DNA from 2 places in the Bacillus halotolerans genome. Region 1 is predicted to be linked to the other one. Evidence: riboswitches for the same ligand, from Rfam matches in the RefSeq annotation. Region 1 holds a riboswitch; the other holds the start of a gene.
The links. A riboswitch is a leader RNA that binds a small molecule or an ion and turns the genes downstream of it on or off. The one in region 1 is predicted to bind S-adenosylmethionine.
Positions count from the first base shown of each region.

Region 2: linked by a shared signal. The riboswitch ahead of metE (5-methyltetrahydropteroyltriglutamate--homocysteine S-methyltransferase) and the one ahead of DIC78_RS01580 (phosphoadenylyl-sulfate reductase) in region 1 are both predicted to bind S-adenosylmethionine.

Region 1 covers NZ_CP029364.1:352,049-359,693, reverse strand. Annotated here, with positions in the region: gene carB (carbamoyl-phosphate synthase (glutamine-hydrolyzing) large subunit) at 1-504, shown strand, start outside; gene pyrK (dihydroorotate oxidase B electron transfer subunit) at 501-1,271, shown strand; gene DIC78_RS01595 (dihydroorotate dehydrogenase) at 1,271-2,206, shown strand; gene pyrF (orotidine-5'-phosphate decarboxylase) at 2,175-2,894, shown strand; gene pyrE (orotate phosphoribosyltransferase) at 2,891-3,523, shown strand; SAM riboswitch class I at 3,668-3,773, shown strand; gene DIC78_RS01580 (phosphoadenylyl-sulfate reductase) at 3,932-4,633, shown strand; gene cysP (sulfate permease) at 4,645-5,709, shown strand; gene sat (sulfate adenylyltransferase) at 5,758-6,906, shown strand; gene cysC (adenylyl-sulfate kinase) at 6,919-7,512, shown strand; gene cobA (uroporphyrinogen-III C-methyltransferase) at 7,613-7,645, shown strand, end outside.
Region 2 covers NZ_CP029364.1:593,943-601,587, reverse strand. Annotated here, with positions in the region: gene DIC78_RS02845 (histidine phosphatase family protein) at 1-617, shown strand, start outside; gene metE (5-methyltetrahydropteroyltriglutamate--homocysteine S-methyltransferase) at 655-2,943, opposite strand; SAM riboswitch class I at 3,072-3,227, opposite strand; gene isp (serine protease Isp) at 3,359-4,318, opposite strand; gene rsbRB (RsbT co-antagonist RsbRB) at 4,541-5,374, shown strand; gene DIC78_RS02825 (HMP/thiamine ABC transporter permease ThiX) at 5,408-6,172, opposite strand; gene DIC78_RS02820 (ABC transporter ATP-binding protein) at 6,147-7,645, opposite strand, start outside.

The DNA.
Region 1 (7,645 bases):
AAATCAACAGGAGAGGTCATGGGCAAAGATTCCACTCTTGAAAAGGCCCTCTATAAAGCGCTGATAGCTTCAGGAATTCAAATTCCTAACTACGGTTCCGTGCTTTTAACAGTGGCTGATAAGGACAAAGAAGAAGGGCTTGCCATCGCTAAACGATTCCATGCAATCGGGTATAACATTTTAGCGACCGAAGGAACGGCGGGGTATCTCAAGGAGGCGTCAATTCCAGCGAAGGTCGTCGGAAAAATCGGCCAGGACGGCCCGAACTTGCTTGATGTGATCAGAAACGGAGAAGCCCAGTTTGTCATCAATACGCTGACAAAAGGAAAGCAGCCGGCAAGAGACGGATTTAGAATCAGACGTGAATCAGTAGAAAACGGTGTTGCCTGCTTAACATCTTTAGATACGGCAGAAGCCATTTTGCGGGTGCTGGAAAGCATGACGTTCCGTGCCGATCAAATGCCGGCAATCAACACAAATCAGGAGGCGGCAATCACTATATGAAAAAAGCGTATTTGACGGTGTGTGCTAACCAGCAAATTGCAGACCGGGTGTATCAAATGGTTCTAAAAGGGGAGCTTGTCCAAGGGTTTACTGTCCCGGGACAGTTCCTTCACCTGAAAGTGAGCGAAGCGGTTACGCCTCTTTTGCGAAGACCAATCAGCATTGCTGATGTTAACTTTGAAAAAAATGAAGTCACCATGATTTATCGAGTAGATGGGGAAGGAACAAGACTCTTGTCGCTGAAGCAGAAGGGAGATCTCGTAGATGTCCTCGGGCCTTTGGGCAATGGCTTTCCAGTAGATGAAGTCCAACCCGGAAAGACGGCTTTGCTGGTAGGAGGCGGTGTAGGAGTCCCGCCTCTCCAAGAACTGTCGAAACGTTTAAAGGAAAAAGGCGTAAAGGTCATACACGTTTTAGGATTCCAATCGGCAAAGGATGTTTTTTACGAAAAAGAATGCCGACAGTACGGCGACACATATGTAGCAACAGCTGACGGAAGCTACGGGGAAACCGGGTTTGTCACAGATGTCATCAAACAAAAAAATCTTGAATTTGACATTCTCCTCAGCTGCGGGCCGACACCGATGCTAAAGGCGCTCAAACAAGAATACGCCCACAAAGAGGTTTACATTTCCATGGAAGAACGAATGGGCTGCGGTATTGGTGCATGCTTCGCCTGTGTGTGCCATACAAACGAAAGTGAGACATCCTATGTAAAGGTATGTCTTGACGGACCTGTATTTAAAGCTCAGGAGGTGGCGCTGTAATGCTAGAGGTGAAATTGCCGGGTCTGGATTTGAAAAATCCGATCATTCCCGCATCAGGCTGCTTCGGTTTTGGAAAAGAGTTTGCGCGTTTTTATGATTTGTCTTGTCTCGGAGCAATCATGATCAAAGCTACGACAAAGGAGCCCCGCTTCGGGAATCCGGCGCCTAGGGTAGCTGAGACTGGCGCTGGTATGCTCAATGCAATCGGTCTGCAAAATCCAGGGCTGGAAAGCGTCTTAGAAAATGAGCTGCCATGGCTTGAGCAATTTGATACGCCTATTATTGCCAATGTCGCCGGTTCACAGGTCGAGGATTATGTTGAAGTCGCAGAACTTATCAGCAAAGCGCCTAATGTCCATGCGCTTGAATTGAACATTTCCTGTCCGAACGTCAAAACAGGCGGAATTGCTTTTGGCACAAATCCTGCCATGGCTGCTGATTTGACGAAGGCTGTTAAAAAAGAGTCAGATGTGCCTGTATATGTGAAGCTTTCTCCGAATGTGGCAAACATCACAGAAATTGCGGTAGCGATCGAAGAAGCGGGTGCGGATGGTCTAACGATGATCAACACATTAATCGGCATGAGGCTCGATTTAAAATCAGGAAAGCCAATATTAGCCAATAAAACTGGAGGGCTTTCGGGTCCTGCTGTAAAGCCTGTTGCCATCCGCATGGTGTATGAGGTCAGCCAGGCTGTCAGCATTCCGATTATCGGGATGGGAGGCGTTCAGACGGCCGAAGACGCATTGGAATTTCTTCTGGCTGGAGCAAGTGCGGTTGCTGTCGGAACAGCAAACTTCGTGAATCCTTTCACATGCCCTGACATCATTGAGCAGCTCCCAGCTGTTTTACGCCAATACGGCTATGAATCTGTTGAAGAATGCATCGGAAGGAGCTGGAATCATGAAAAACAACCTGCCCATCATCGCGCTTGATTTTGCATCAGCTGAAGAAACATTGTCGTTTTTAGCGCCTTTTCACAAGGAACCGTTATTTGTGAAGGTTGGAATGGAGCTTTTTTATCAAGAAGGCCCGGCTATCATTGCACAATTAAAAGAAAGAAACTGTGAGATCTTTTTAGATTTAAAGCTACATGACATTCCGACCACGGTGAATAAAGCAATGAAGCGGCTTGCCTGCCTTGGAGTCGATCTCGTCAATGTTCACGCAGCCGGAGGCAAAAAAATGATGGAAGCAGCTCTGGAAGGCTTAGAGGAAGGCACGCCGGCAGGAAAACAACGTCCGTCACTTATTGCGGTAACCCAGCTGACAAGCACTTCTGAACAAATGGTGAAGGATGAGCTGCTGATCAGAAAGCCTCTCATCGACACGGTTGTACACTACAGCAAACTGGCGGAGAATAGCGGACTTGATGGAGTGGTGTGCTCTGTTCATGAAGCGAAAGCCATTTACGAAGCAGTGTCGCCGTCGTTTTTGACGGTGACCCCGGGTATCCGTATGTCAGCAGACACTGCGAATGATCAAGTCCGCGTTGCAACGCCTTCTATAGCAAGAGAAAAAGGGTCATCAGCAATTGTTGTGGGACGCTCTATTACAAAAGCTGCAAATCCGCTAAAAGCCTATGAAGCTGTCAAACTCGAATGGGAGGGAATCAAACAATGAAACAAATCATCGCAAAACATCTATTAGACATTCAAGCTGTATTTTTACGCCCGAATGAGCCGTTTACATGGGCGAGCGGCATATTATCCCCAATTTATTGTGACAATCGCCTTACCCTTTCTTTCCCAGAGGTAAGAAATGATGTTGCTGCAGGCATCAGCAAGCTTATCCAGGAGTATTTCCCGGAAGCTGAGATGATCGCAGGAACAGCGACAGCAGGTATCCCTCATGCGGCATTGGCGGCTGACCGTTTGAACCTGCCGATGTGTTATGTGAGAAGCAAACCAAAAGCACATGGAAAAGGCAATCAAATTGAAGGTGCAGTTCAAAAAGGCCAAAAAACAGTTGTCATAGAAGATTTAATTTCCACAGGGGGCAGCGTACTCGAAGCTGCAGCAGCTCTGAAAACCGCTGGCTGTGAAGTGCTTGGTGTGGTATCAATCTTTACGTATGGACTTCCTAAAGCGCAGGAAGCGTTTGCTGAGGCTGGTCTTCCATACTACTCGTTAACTGATTATGACACACTGACAGAGGTTGCACTTGAGAATGGAAATATTCATTCAGATGACCTGAAAAAGCTGCAAACATGGAAAATGAATCCCGAGTCAAAAGATTGGTTTAAAAATTAAAAAATAAATTTCAGTATTGTGAAGGGCTTTAATGCCTTGCCACGATTGAAAACAGGCCCTTGGGTCTGTTTTTTTATTAATCCTATAAAAAAACTCGGGTTGACTTATGTTAGAATTGTGCTAAAATTTACTACAAATCTGAAAAACTTATCAAGAGCGGCTGAGGGACTGGTCCTATGAAGCCCGGCAACCTGCACAATGTGTAAGGTGCTACTTCCAGCAAAATGTATTCCATTTTGAAAGATAAGGGCTACATGCAGTTCCTGTCTTTCTTTCCGCCGGATTGAAAGTTTTTTATTTTAAGAGGGGCTGTTTACGGAGATAACAGCAGCCGCATCACATTACAATTGGGAAAGACAACCGGCAGAAAGCTACTGTTTGTTTGTCTCCGAAAGGAGGAAAGAAGAAATGTTAACGTACGATAATTGGGAAGAACCAACGATTACATTTCCGGAGGACGATCCTTATAAAGGGGCGCTGTCAGTTTTAAAATGGGCTTACGGCCATTACGGCAATCAGCTTGTTTATGCCTGCAGTTTCGGAATTGAAGGAATCGTTCTGATTGACTTAATCTATAAAGTGAAAAAAGACGCAGAGATTGTATTTCTCGATACAGGGCTTCATTTTAAAGAAACCTATGAAACGATAGAACGCGTGAAAGAGCGCTATCCCGGCCTCAATATCATCCTGAAGAAACCGAACCTTACTCTTGAGGAACAGGCGGAAGAACATGGTGATAAACTGTGGGAAAGAGAGCCGAATCAATGCTGCTATCTCAGGAAGATCGTTCCTTTAAGAGAGGCGCTTTCCGGCCACCCGGCATGGCTTTCCGGCCTGCGCCGCGATCAAGGGCCAAGCCGTGCCAATACGAATTTCTTAAACAAAGATGAGAAATTCAAATCAGTAAAAGTTTGCCCGCTTATCCATTGGACTTGGAAAGACATTTGGAGATACACCTCTCGGAATGAGCTGGACTACAATCCGCTCCACGATCAAGGGTATCCAAGTATCGGCTGCGCGCCTTGTACGTCACCTGCATTTACCGCAGAGGACCTGCGCTCAGGCAGATGGAACGGTATGGCGAAAACAGAATGCGGACTGCATGAATAAGGAGCTGCAAAATGGAATTAGCCGCTATTTTATTTAGCTTGTTTTTCGCAGTGAATATTGGCGCAAGCGGCGCTGCAGCTTCAATGGGAGTTGCTTACGGCTCTGGGGCCGTCAAAAAGAAAACCTACGCTTTGATCATATGTGCCGTTGGTGTTCTGGCCGGGGCTGTCATTGGCGGGGGCGAAGTTGTGAAAACCATCAGCTCTGGGATTATCCCGGAACAGACGATCACGCTGACGATTGTTTGCATCATTATCGGGGCTGCTGCACTGTCGCTTTTTACAGCTAATCTGCTCGGCATTCCTTTATCGACAAGTGAAGTCACGGTCGGGGCGGTTGTCGGTGTGGGCGTTGCGTACAAAGTATTGTTTGTAAACAATCTTCTGATTATTGTTTCATTTTGGATTTTCGTTCCGCTGTTCGCTTTTGGTTTTACATTTTTTGTAGCAAAGCTGTTTCGTTATTTTAAAATCGAAATTACGTCTTCCCGTAAACAAAACATCCTTGGCATCCTTTTGCTATGCGCTGGTTTTTTTGAAGCATTTTCTGCGGGCATGAACAATGTAGCGAATGCTGTTGGACCGTTAGTGGCTGCCGGCGTACTGGATGTAGCGAAAGGAACCCTGTATGGGGGAGTTTTTGTAGCCCTGGGCGCACTGATATTAGGCCGCAGGGTGTTAGAAACAAACGGGAAGAAAATCACGCGGTTTTCAAAAGGGGAAGGCATTCTCCTATCCGGAACAGGAGCAGGGCTGGTGATCATCAGTTCTTTATTTGGAATGCCGGTGCCCTTGGCGCAAGTAACGTCATCGTCTATTATCGGAATAGGCATGGCGAAAAACGGACCAAACGTATTTCATAAACAGGTCGTTCAAACGATGCTGAAAGTATGGATCGTATCGCCGTTTTTATCTTTATCCATCTCCTATCTGCTTGTATCTATGTTTTTAAAGGCGGATTATTATTCAATCTTTATCATGGTAAGTGTGCTTTTAGCGGCAGGCGGTGCCGTCAGCCTGACAAAAGCCATTCGTAAAGAGAGACGCTCTGTCCACGATCAAGGCGGGGGAATCTAACTATTAATCTGAGTTATTTTATCTGTTAACTAGGAGGAAATGAATATTATGAGCTTAGCACCACATGGAGGAAAACTGGTAAACCGAGTAAATGAGTCATATGAGGTAAGCGGCATTCAGAAAGAAATTGAACTTGATTTGATTTCTTTTGCCGACCTGGAATTGATCGGAATCGGCGGATACAGCCCGATCGAAGGCTTCTTTAATGAGAAAGATTACGTATCTGTTGTTGAAAACATGCGTCTTGCTTCTGGTGTTGTATGGTCTATTCCGATCACGCTGCCGGTAGATGCACAAAAAGCAGCCGAACTGTCAGTCGGCGAAACAGTAAAATTAACGTATGACGGAGAAACATACGGCGTTATCCAAATCGAAGACTTATACGTGCCTGACAAACAAAAAGAAGCTGTTAACGTGTATAAAACGGATGATCAGGCTCATCCGGGGGTAAAAAAGCTGTTCAGCCGCGGTGATACATATGTCGGCGGTCCGATCACACTGATTAAAAAAGCTTCCAAACAATTCCCTGAGTTTACATTTGAACCGACGGAAACAAGACGCCAGTTTGCAGAAAAAGGCTGGGAAACAATTGTCGGTTTCCAAACGAGAAATCCTGTTCACAGAGCGCATGAATATATTCAAAAAACGGCTCTTGAGACAGTGGACGGTTTGTTTTTAAACCCGCTTGTCGGCGAAACAAAATCTGATGACATCCCCGCTGATGTCCGGATGGAAAGCTATCAAGTGCTTCTTGACAACTATTACCCGAAAGACCGTGTCTTCCTTGGCGTTTTCTTGGCTGCAATGCGTTATGCCGGTCCGAGAGAAGCGATTTTCCATGCGCTTGTCAGAAAAAACTACGGCTGCACGCATTTCATTGTCGGCCGCGATCACGCCGGTGTCGGTGACTATTACGGCACGTACGAAGCCCAGGAGTTGTTTGACACATTTAAACCTGAAGAACTCGGCATTACACCGCTGAAATTCGAGCACAGCTTCTTCTGCGAAAAATGCGGAAATATGGGAACGGCAAAAACGTGTCCGCATGGCAGAGAGCACCACGTGATTTTATCAGGCACCAAGGTAAGAGGGATGCTGAGAGACGGTGTACTGCCGCCTGCAGAATTCAGTCGCGCAGAAGTTGTAGAGGTGTTAATCAAAGGCATGAAGAAAAAAGAAGAAGCAGGCGTTTCTTAAGGGGGACTGGCAGTGACAAATCGCGATATCGTATGGCATGAAGCCTCTATTACAAAAGAAGAGTATCAGAAAAAAAACAAGCATAAAAGCTCCATTCTCTGGCTGACGGGCTTAAGCGGATCAGGCAAATCAACCATTGCCAATGCTGCTGCGAGAGAACTTTTTGAGCAAGGCTACCAAGTTATTGTGCTGGATGGTGACAACATTCGCCACGGTTTAAATAAAGATCTCGGTTTTTCTGATGAAGACCGAAAAGAAAACATCCGCCGAATCGGAGAGGTAGCGAAACTTTTTGTGCAGCAGGGCACCATTGTCATTACTGCTTTTATCTCTCCTTTCCGTGAGGACAGAGACCAGGTTCGCCAGCTTGTGGAAGCAGGCGAATTTAACGAAGTTTATATTAAATGCGACCTCGATATTTGTGAACAAAGAGATCCAAAAGGGCTCTACAAAAAAGCAAGAAACGGAGAAATTCCGTTCTTCACAGGCATTGATTCTCCATATGAAGAACCGGAAGCTCCTGAGCTCGTCCTTGACTCAGGACAATATGATCGTGAAGAGTGCAAAAATCAGCTGATCGAGTTTGTAAAGCAGCAACTGAGCTAAACGCCGCTCAGCTGTGTTCTTCTCAGATGCCGAAAATGCAAACAAGAACAACATCACAGCGAACGTTCTGGAAGAACTCGAATAGATCGGGGGAAAGACGATGGGGAAAGTATATATTGTAGGAGCGGGTCCC
Region 2 (7,645 bases), 240 kb from region 1:
TGTATATCGCCAGGCATGGACAGACACATTGGAACGTAGAAAAAAGAATGCAGGGCTGGCTGGATTCTGGTGTAACAGAACTTGGGCTGTACAATGCCCGAGCTCTTGGAGAACGGCTGAAGGATATTAAATTCAATCAGGTTTACATCAGCCCGAGCAAGCGGACAGAAGAGACGGCAAAAGCTATATTGGGACCGCGCTGCCTGCCGCTGGTGAAAGATCGTATATTCAGAGAAATGTCTCTGGGGCCATGGGAAGGGAAAAAACAAGAGGATATTGAAAGAGACGAACCTGATCTTTTTCATGCTTATTTTCATCATCCTGAAGCATATCGCCAGCCGGGATGTGAAACGTTTTTTGACCTCGAAAGCCGGGCAAGGCTGGCTCTCCAATTGATTTTAGACAGCCATTCTTCCGGGAATATTCTTCTGGTTACCCATTCTGTCTTTATATTAATGCTGTTAAATATCATAAAGGGAAGAGGCATTCATGACATATGGAATTCTGCTTACATACATGATACATCATTGAGCCTTGTGGCATTTGATAAAAATGGAACAGCCAAAATACTAAAAGAAGGGGATGGGGAGCATCGAAAACCGATTCCCGTTTTCTAAAAGAAAAAACCATCTGCATTTGCAGATGGTTTTCGTATTATACAAGCTGTGTCTGCTTAGCTCTTGCCTGTTTCGCCGCTTCAACCATATTTTTTAAGGCTGCGACTGTTTCTTCCTGCTGTCTTGTTTTTAAACCGCAGTCAGGATTTACCCAGAAACGGTCAGTCGGACATACAGCAAGCGCATCAACGATAATGTTGTACATTTCCTCAGTTGACGGGACACGTGGACTGTGAATGTCATAAACACCAAGCCCGAGCCCTTTCAAATACGGATGCTCTTTTAAGTAATCCAAAAATCCTCCGTGGCTTCTGCTGTGTTCGATCGTAATGACATCAGCGTCAAGATCATTGATCGTATCGACGATGTCTTCGAAGTTGCTGTAGCACATATGTGTATGAATTTGTGTTTCATTTTTCACGGAAGAGGTTGTTAATCTGAATGCTTCGGCAGCCCAAGTCAAATATTCATCCCAATCACGGGTTTTTAACGGAAGGCCTTCACGCAGGGCTGGCTCATCGACTTGAATGATTTGAATGCCCGCGTCTTCAAGCGCTTTTACTTCTTTGCGGAGGGCGAGTCCGATTTGGAATGCGATTTCTTTTCTCGAGATATCGTTCCGAGGGAAGGACCAATTTAAAATCGTAACAGGACCTGTCAGCATTCCTTTTACATGCTTGGATGTTAACGATTGAGCGTATACAGTATCTTTCACTGTCATCGGTTCAATAAACTCTACATCTCCATAAATGACCGGCGGGCGTACACAGCGTGAACCGTATGATTGAACCCAGGCGTACTTCGTAAAGGCGAAGCCGGCCAGCTTTTCACCAAAGTATTCAACCATGTCTGTCCGTTCGAATTCACCGTGAACAAGAACATCAAGATCCAATTCCTCCTGAATATCAATCCATCTTTTCGTCTCCGCGTTGATAAAGTTTTGGTATTGTTCATCAGACCACTCGTTTTTCCGCCATTTTTGGCGTGCGCTGCGTACTTCAGCAGACTGCGGGAAGCTTCCGATTGTTGTTGTCGGCAAAAGCGGGAGTCCGAGAGATTCATTTTGCAGGGTTAAGCGTTCTTCAAACGGAATGGGGCGCTTGAAGTCTTTATCGCTTAATTGTTCCAGCTCTTGCTTTTGTTCAGAATTGGCTCCTGTTGCAAATTGTTTGAGCGCTTTGATGTCCGCTTTCGCTTGCTGAATTTGCTCACTGATGGCGGCTTTGCCTGATACTAAGCCTTCTTTTAAAGCTGTTAGCTCTGCCAGTTTTTCTTTCGCGTAGGACAATCCGTTCAGCAGATCTTGTTCCAAATGCTCATCTGGGTGTTTCGCTACCGGAACATGAAGCAGGCTGCTGGAAGGCTGAATCCACAATTCATCAACCTGTGCAATGCTGAGGATATGAAGCACGGCATCCAGGCGTTCTTCAAGATCAGCTTTCCAAATGTTGCGTCCGTCTATGACACCGGCTGCCAGCACTTTATCTTTCGGAAAGCCGTGTGTCTTAAGCTGTTCCAGGTTTCTGCCTTTATCATGAACGAAATCAAGCCCAATACCCTGTACAGGATAAGAAATAAGCTCCTCATAAGCATCAACAGAATCGAAATACGTTTGCAAAAGCACATTCAAGGAAGAAAGCTCATTTGTGATGCTCTCGAATAACTCTTTTACGCCGCGTACATCCTCAGCTGAAGCGGTGACAAGCGCAGGTTCATCAATTTGAACCCATTTTACGCCTTCTTCTTCAAGCTCTTTTAAAAGCTGTACATATAACGGCACGAGACGTTTTTGAATTGCTTTAGCTTCAGATGGCTCGTAGCCTTTTGCAAGCGTGACGAACGTATAAGGGCCGACGATAACAGGTTTTGTTTCAACGCCGTACTCCTGTTTGATTCGGCGGTAGTCTTCAAGCTGTTTGTTTCTTGTCAGGCGGAACTCTAGGCTCTCGTCATATTCCGGCACGATGTAATGGTAGTTTGTATTAAACCATTTTGTCATTTCACTTGATACGGCGTCTTTTATTCCGCGGGCGATGGCGAAGTATGTATCTGTACTGTCAGTCAGGTGTCTGAAGCGTTGCGGGATCCAGTTGAAACTGACCGCAGTGTCAAGAATATGATCATACTGTGTGAAATCAGAAACAGGCACAACATCAATCTGCTGGTCAATTTGCGTTTTCACTGCGGATAAGAATAATTCATCGATTTGCTTCAAAAACGTATCTTTATCGCTGTTTCCTTTCCAATACGCTTCAAGCGATTTTTTCCATTCTCTGTTCAGTCCGATTCTTGGAAATCCTAAATTCGATGTTTTGATTGTTGTCATTGTTTCTCCTCCTTTATATGTAAAACACTCTTGTTGACCCGCGGATACAGGCTGTTAAGAGGTTTTCTCACAACTAAAAAGCCTCTTTCCCATGAGAGAAAGAGGCTTTTTTGCAAAACATACAGCCTCTCTCATCTCTCAGAAACAATCTGATGGAATTAGCACCGTGCCTTAAGAGATATAAATCTCGGCGCGAAAATCAGTGCGCCCCATTTCACAATGGAATTACGGTCGGTTGCTGTTGGGGTCAAAAGGCCAATCCCTCGCCCAACTCTCGATAAGAGAAAATGTTATTAATTTTTTGAAAAGTTGAATCATTTGTTGGTAATCTTAACAGCAATTCAAAATCATTGTCAACAAAGATTTTGAAATTTTTTTTACAAATTACAGTATATATTATATGAGAAAAATAATATTATAGGGTCAGTAAATGTGACTGCTCTGCTTTCTCCGATAGCTCATCAGGAGCGGTTAAATACAGGAATCCATTCCCGGCCAATGTTTTTGCGATATCGAGCGGAAGTGTCCTGCGGATCAGCTGCGCATAAAGCTCAGATTCAGAGAGCTCTCTTTGAAAAGATTCTTCTTCAAAGCTTTTAATTAAAGCAAGCGCTCCGCTGACATGAGGGGCAGCCATTGAAGTGCCGGTAAGCTTCCCGTATTTCTTGTTGGGAAGAGTGGATAAAATGTTTTCACCAGGTGCAACAAGATCAATCTCTTTGTTTGTGTTTGAAAATTCTGACGATTCACGCGCTACTGAAACAGATCCAACCGCAATTACATCATTATACGCAGCAGGATAGGAAAGCTCCTCTGTGCGTTCGTCGCCGTCACCCTCATTTCCCGCAGCACAAACGACTAGCACTCCGTTTTTGACGGCGTTTTTGACCGCTTCCTCCAGTTCAGGCACATCGCTCGGTCCGCCAAGGGACATTGAGATGATATCAGCCTTTTGCTCAACAGCATAGTTAATGCCGTTAATAATCCATTCGTACTTTCCGCTGCCGTTTTCACCGCCAAGCACCTTTACAATTAAAAGGCTTGCCTCAGGCGCAACCCCGGCGATGCCGCCGTTTGAATCGTTAGCCGCAATCGTTCCGGCAACATGTGTGCCGTGTCCGTTGTAGTCGGAAATGGCATCTTCCTTGCCGCCGTCATCATCTGTGAAATTCTTTCCGCCGATGATTTGGTTTTTCAAATCGGGATGGCTCGTATCGCAGCCGGTGTCCAATACAGCAATTTTTACGTCTTTGCCTTTAACCCCTTTTGCCCACACTTCTGGCGCCTTAATCACTTTAATACCCTCAGGAAGCTCGTTCACATCCATGATCTGCTCATTCGTCACATACGGGATCAAGCGGATTTCACCATTCATAAAAAAGCCCTCCTTTTTTATGCTTGCAAGTGGATACAAGGGTGTTATCTCACATTATATGAAAAAAGCAGCCGCTCGGACAGTGTCGTTTGAAGCATTTTGAAAAAATAGGATACAATCCAATGGATTAGTAATTTTCAAAATAATGGATGTCTCTAGCGTGTATGGCTGGGATTCAGCTGTCAGTCAAGTTATAATAGAAGTTGGGAAAGGAGCAGTGTGATGAAACTGAATGAAAAAATATTTGCGTTTTTTTCTGAGCATGTAGAACAAATGGCCGAGGAATGGATTGACACAATGGAGGAAAGCGATCCGAATTCGATTTATGCCTTACATAATGCAACTGTAACCGAGGAGCTGAAAGAGCAGGACAGAGAGTTCTACCGGCATCTGAATTACATGTATGTTTTACCGGAAAAACAATTTCTCGATGAATTTCAACAATGGGTTATTGAGCTGACGAATGATCAAAAACATCTCGATACCCCGGTGCAATACGTCATCCGTGAGTTTATGAGAAACCGAAGATTATATACGAAGTATTTTGAGAAGTTCGCAGAAGAAAACGAGTCGGCATTTGGACCGGGAGAGAAACAAAAATGGGCCGATTTGATTGTGAAAGTTTTTGATTTTACCATTTATACATTCGTCGATCACGCTGAATCGAATGCAAAACAGCAATTAAATGCCCAGAGAGAAATGATACTGGAATTAAGTTCGCCTGTCATTACTCTGAGCAAAACGACAGCTCTGCTGCCGCTTGTCGGTGATATTGATACTGAACGGGCAAAGTTTATTCTTGAGAACACGCTTAATGCATGTGCGAAAAGACGCGTTGAGCATCTGTTGATCGATCTTTCAGGTGTCGTCGTTGTTGATACAATGGTGGCGCACCAAATCTTTAAATTGATTGAGGCGCTTACTTTAATCGGTGTCAGATCCACATTGTCTGGAATCAGACCAGAAATTGCGCAAACCGCTGTACAGCTTGGAATTGATTTTACGAACATTAATATTAAAACCAATCTTGCCCAAGCATTGAACTATCATCAATAATAAAAAAGCCGCTATTCAACATAGCGGCTTTTTCTATGAGGTAAAACATAAAGACACAAGAAAAGATCCTGCGAATAACAAGAGAATGAGGAAAAAGAACAGCCAGTCGCGCGGGCTGACGGTAAGCGACCGGTAATACGTCCGGTTTCGGCTGCCTGTAAATCCTTTTGATTCCATCGCAAGAGCTGTTCGTTCCGCTTTTCTGATCGCGCTTGCTAATAGCGGGATGGTATAGCGCTTTAACGCGTTTATTTTTTCTTTTAAGCCATTTTCCGCCGCCCCGCCTCGGATTTTATGTGCCTGCTGGATCAGCTGGACCTCCTCTTTTAACAGAGGGAGAAAACGAAATCCGGCAATGACGCCATATGCAAGCTTCGGGGACAGCTTGCACTGCTGCACAAGACTCAGCATAAATAAAATCGGATCGGTTGTAAAAACAAACATCATTGATAAGGCAGAAAAGCACAAAATACGAAACCCGAGTGAGATGCCGACAGCCACATTTTCACTGTTGATCGAAAAAGGGCCGGCTTGGAACAGAAAATTATCTGCGGTCGTCGGAATCTTGCCGAAAACAGCGGCTGTCCATACGCAGCCGAATGCTAAAATCAAAAACGGAATCGTGAACAAAAGCCATTTTTTCAGCGGTATTCTGGCCGCAAACAGGACACCCGCAACAATCATGATATAAAAGCACGCCGGTGTGTAAGGATTGTAAATAAACGACAGCATGACGACACAGCAAAAAACCGCCGCTGCTTTTACTGCCGGGTTAATGAGATGTAACGGCTGCTTCATCACGCACCTCCTGCTGGTATGTCATCCATTCATATCGAAGGGGGAGGGTGAGCTTTGCTTTTTGGACGAGCTCGGCTTCCCTAGAAAATAATTGTTCCGGTGTTCCGTCAAAGGCCAAATGTGTGCCGTGAAGCACAAGCACGCTGTCAGCATATGAAGATACAAGCTCCATATCGTGTGTGATCATGAGGACAGCGGTGCCTTCTGTCTGGATATGCTGAATCATTTCCATGCATTCAGCGGCTGTTTTGGCGTCTTGGCCAAAGGTCGGTTCGTCTAAAAGCAAAACCGTTACATCGTGCATCAGCATTGTGGCGACACTCAGCCGCCGTTTTTGCCCTTGGCTGATCGCAAACGGATGGTGGTCCGCCAAATGTGCAAGGCCGAAACGCTGCAGCAGGTTCTGCGCTTTTTTCTCGGTTTCGGCATTTGCCGCATGGCCGAACAGCAGCTCATCATATACTGTGTCAGTCACAAACTGGTGCTCTGGATTTTGGAAAACCAATCCCATTTGTTTGCGAAGCTCTTTTTCTTTGTAAGACTCCAGCGGCTTATCATGCAGAAGAATCTTGCCGCTTTTCGGTTTGAGCAAACGGGCGAGAACAGACAACAGCGTAGATTTTCCTGTGCCGTTTGGCCCGACAAGTGCCGTCAAAGAGCCTGCACGCAATGAAAAACTGATGTCTTTGAAAATGGTCTGCTGTCCTCTTGAAAACGATAAGCTCTGGACCTGCACTGCGTGTTCAGCAGAAAGAACCGCCGCTTCTTCAGCAGGCCCAGCAGGGAAGGGTTCCTTGAACAGCGTTTCTTTTGACAATGTAAACGGTATGCTCACGTTTTCTTGTAAGCCACAAATTTTTGGCGCAGCGATTCCCATTGTTCTTAACATGTTTGAGTGATGCTGAAACATATCCTTAGTCGGCCCGTCTAAGGCTTTCTTGCCTGCTCCATCCAGTACGATTGTTCTTTCAACCCAAGGCGCCCACTCATCAAGCTGATGTTCGATCACGAGAAGGCCGAAGCCTTTTTCCTGCTGAAGCTCTTTGATCATTTGAACGAATTCCCGTGCTGAATAAGGGTCTAAAAGGGAAGTCGGTTCATCCAGAATAATGAGCTCAGGCTCCATCGCCAAAATACAGGCGAGCGCGACTTTTTGCTTCAGTCCCCCTGACAGAGTGGAAATCGTTTTTTCCTTTACATGAGTGATGTGTAATTTTTCCAGAACGTCATCAATTTTCTTCACCATTTCTTCTTGGGGGATTTGCAGATTTTCCAATCCAAAGGCGATTTCATCCTCTACTGTCAGCATACAAAACTGCTGCTCAGGGTCCTGAAAGACGACTCCGACATGCTGAGCGATTGTTTCAGAGGTTTCAGCGTCAGTGATCGTTTTTTGAAATAAGAATACATGCCCAGACAGCATCCCGTCGCAAGCTTCAGGGTAAAGCCCGTTTAAACAGAGGGCAAGCGAGC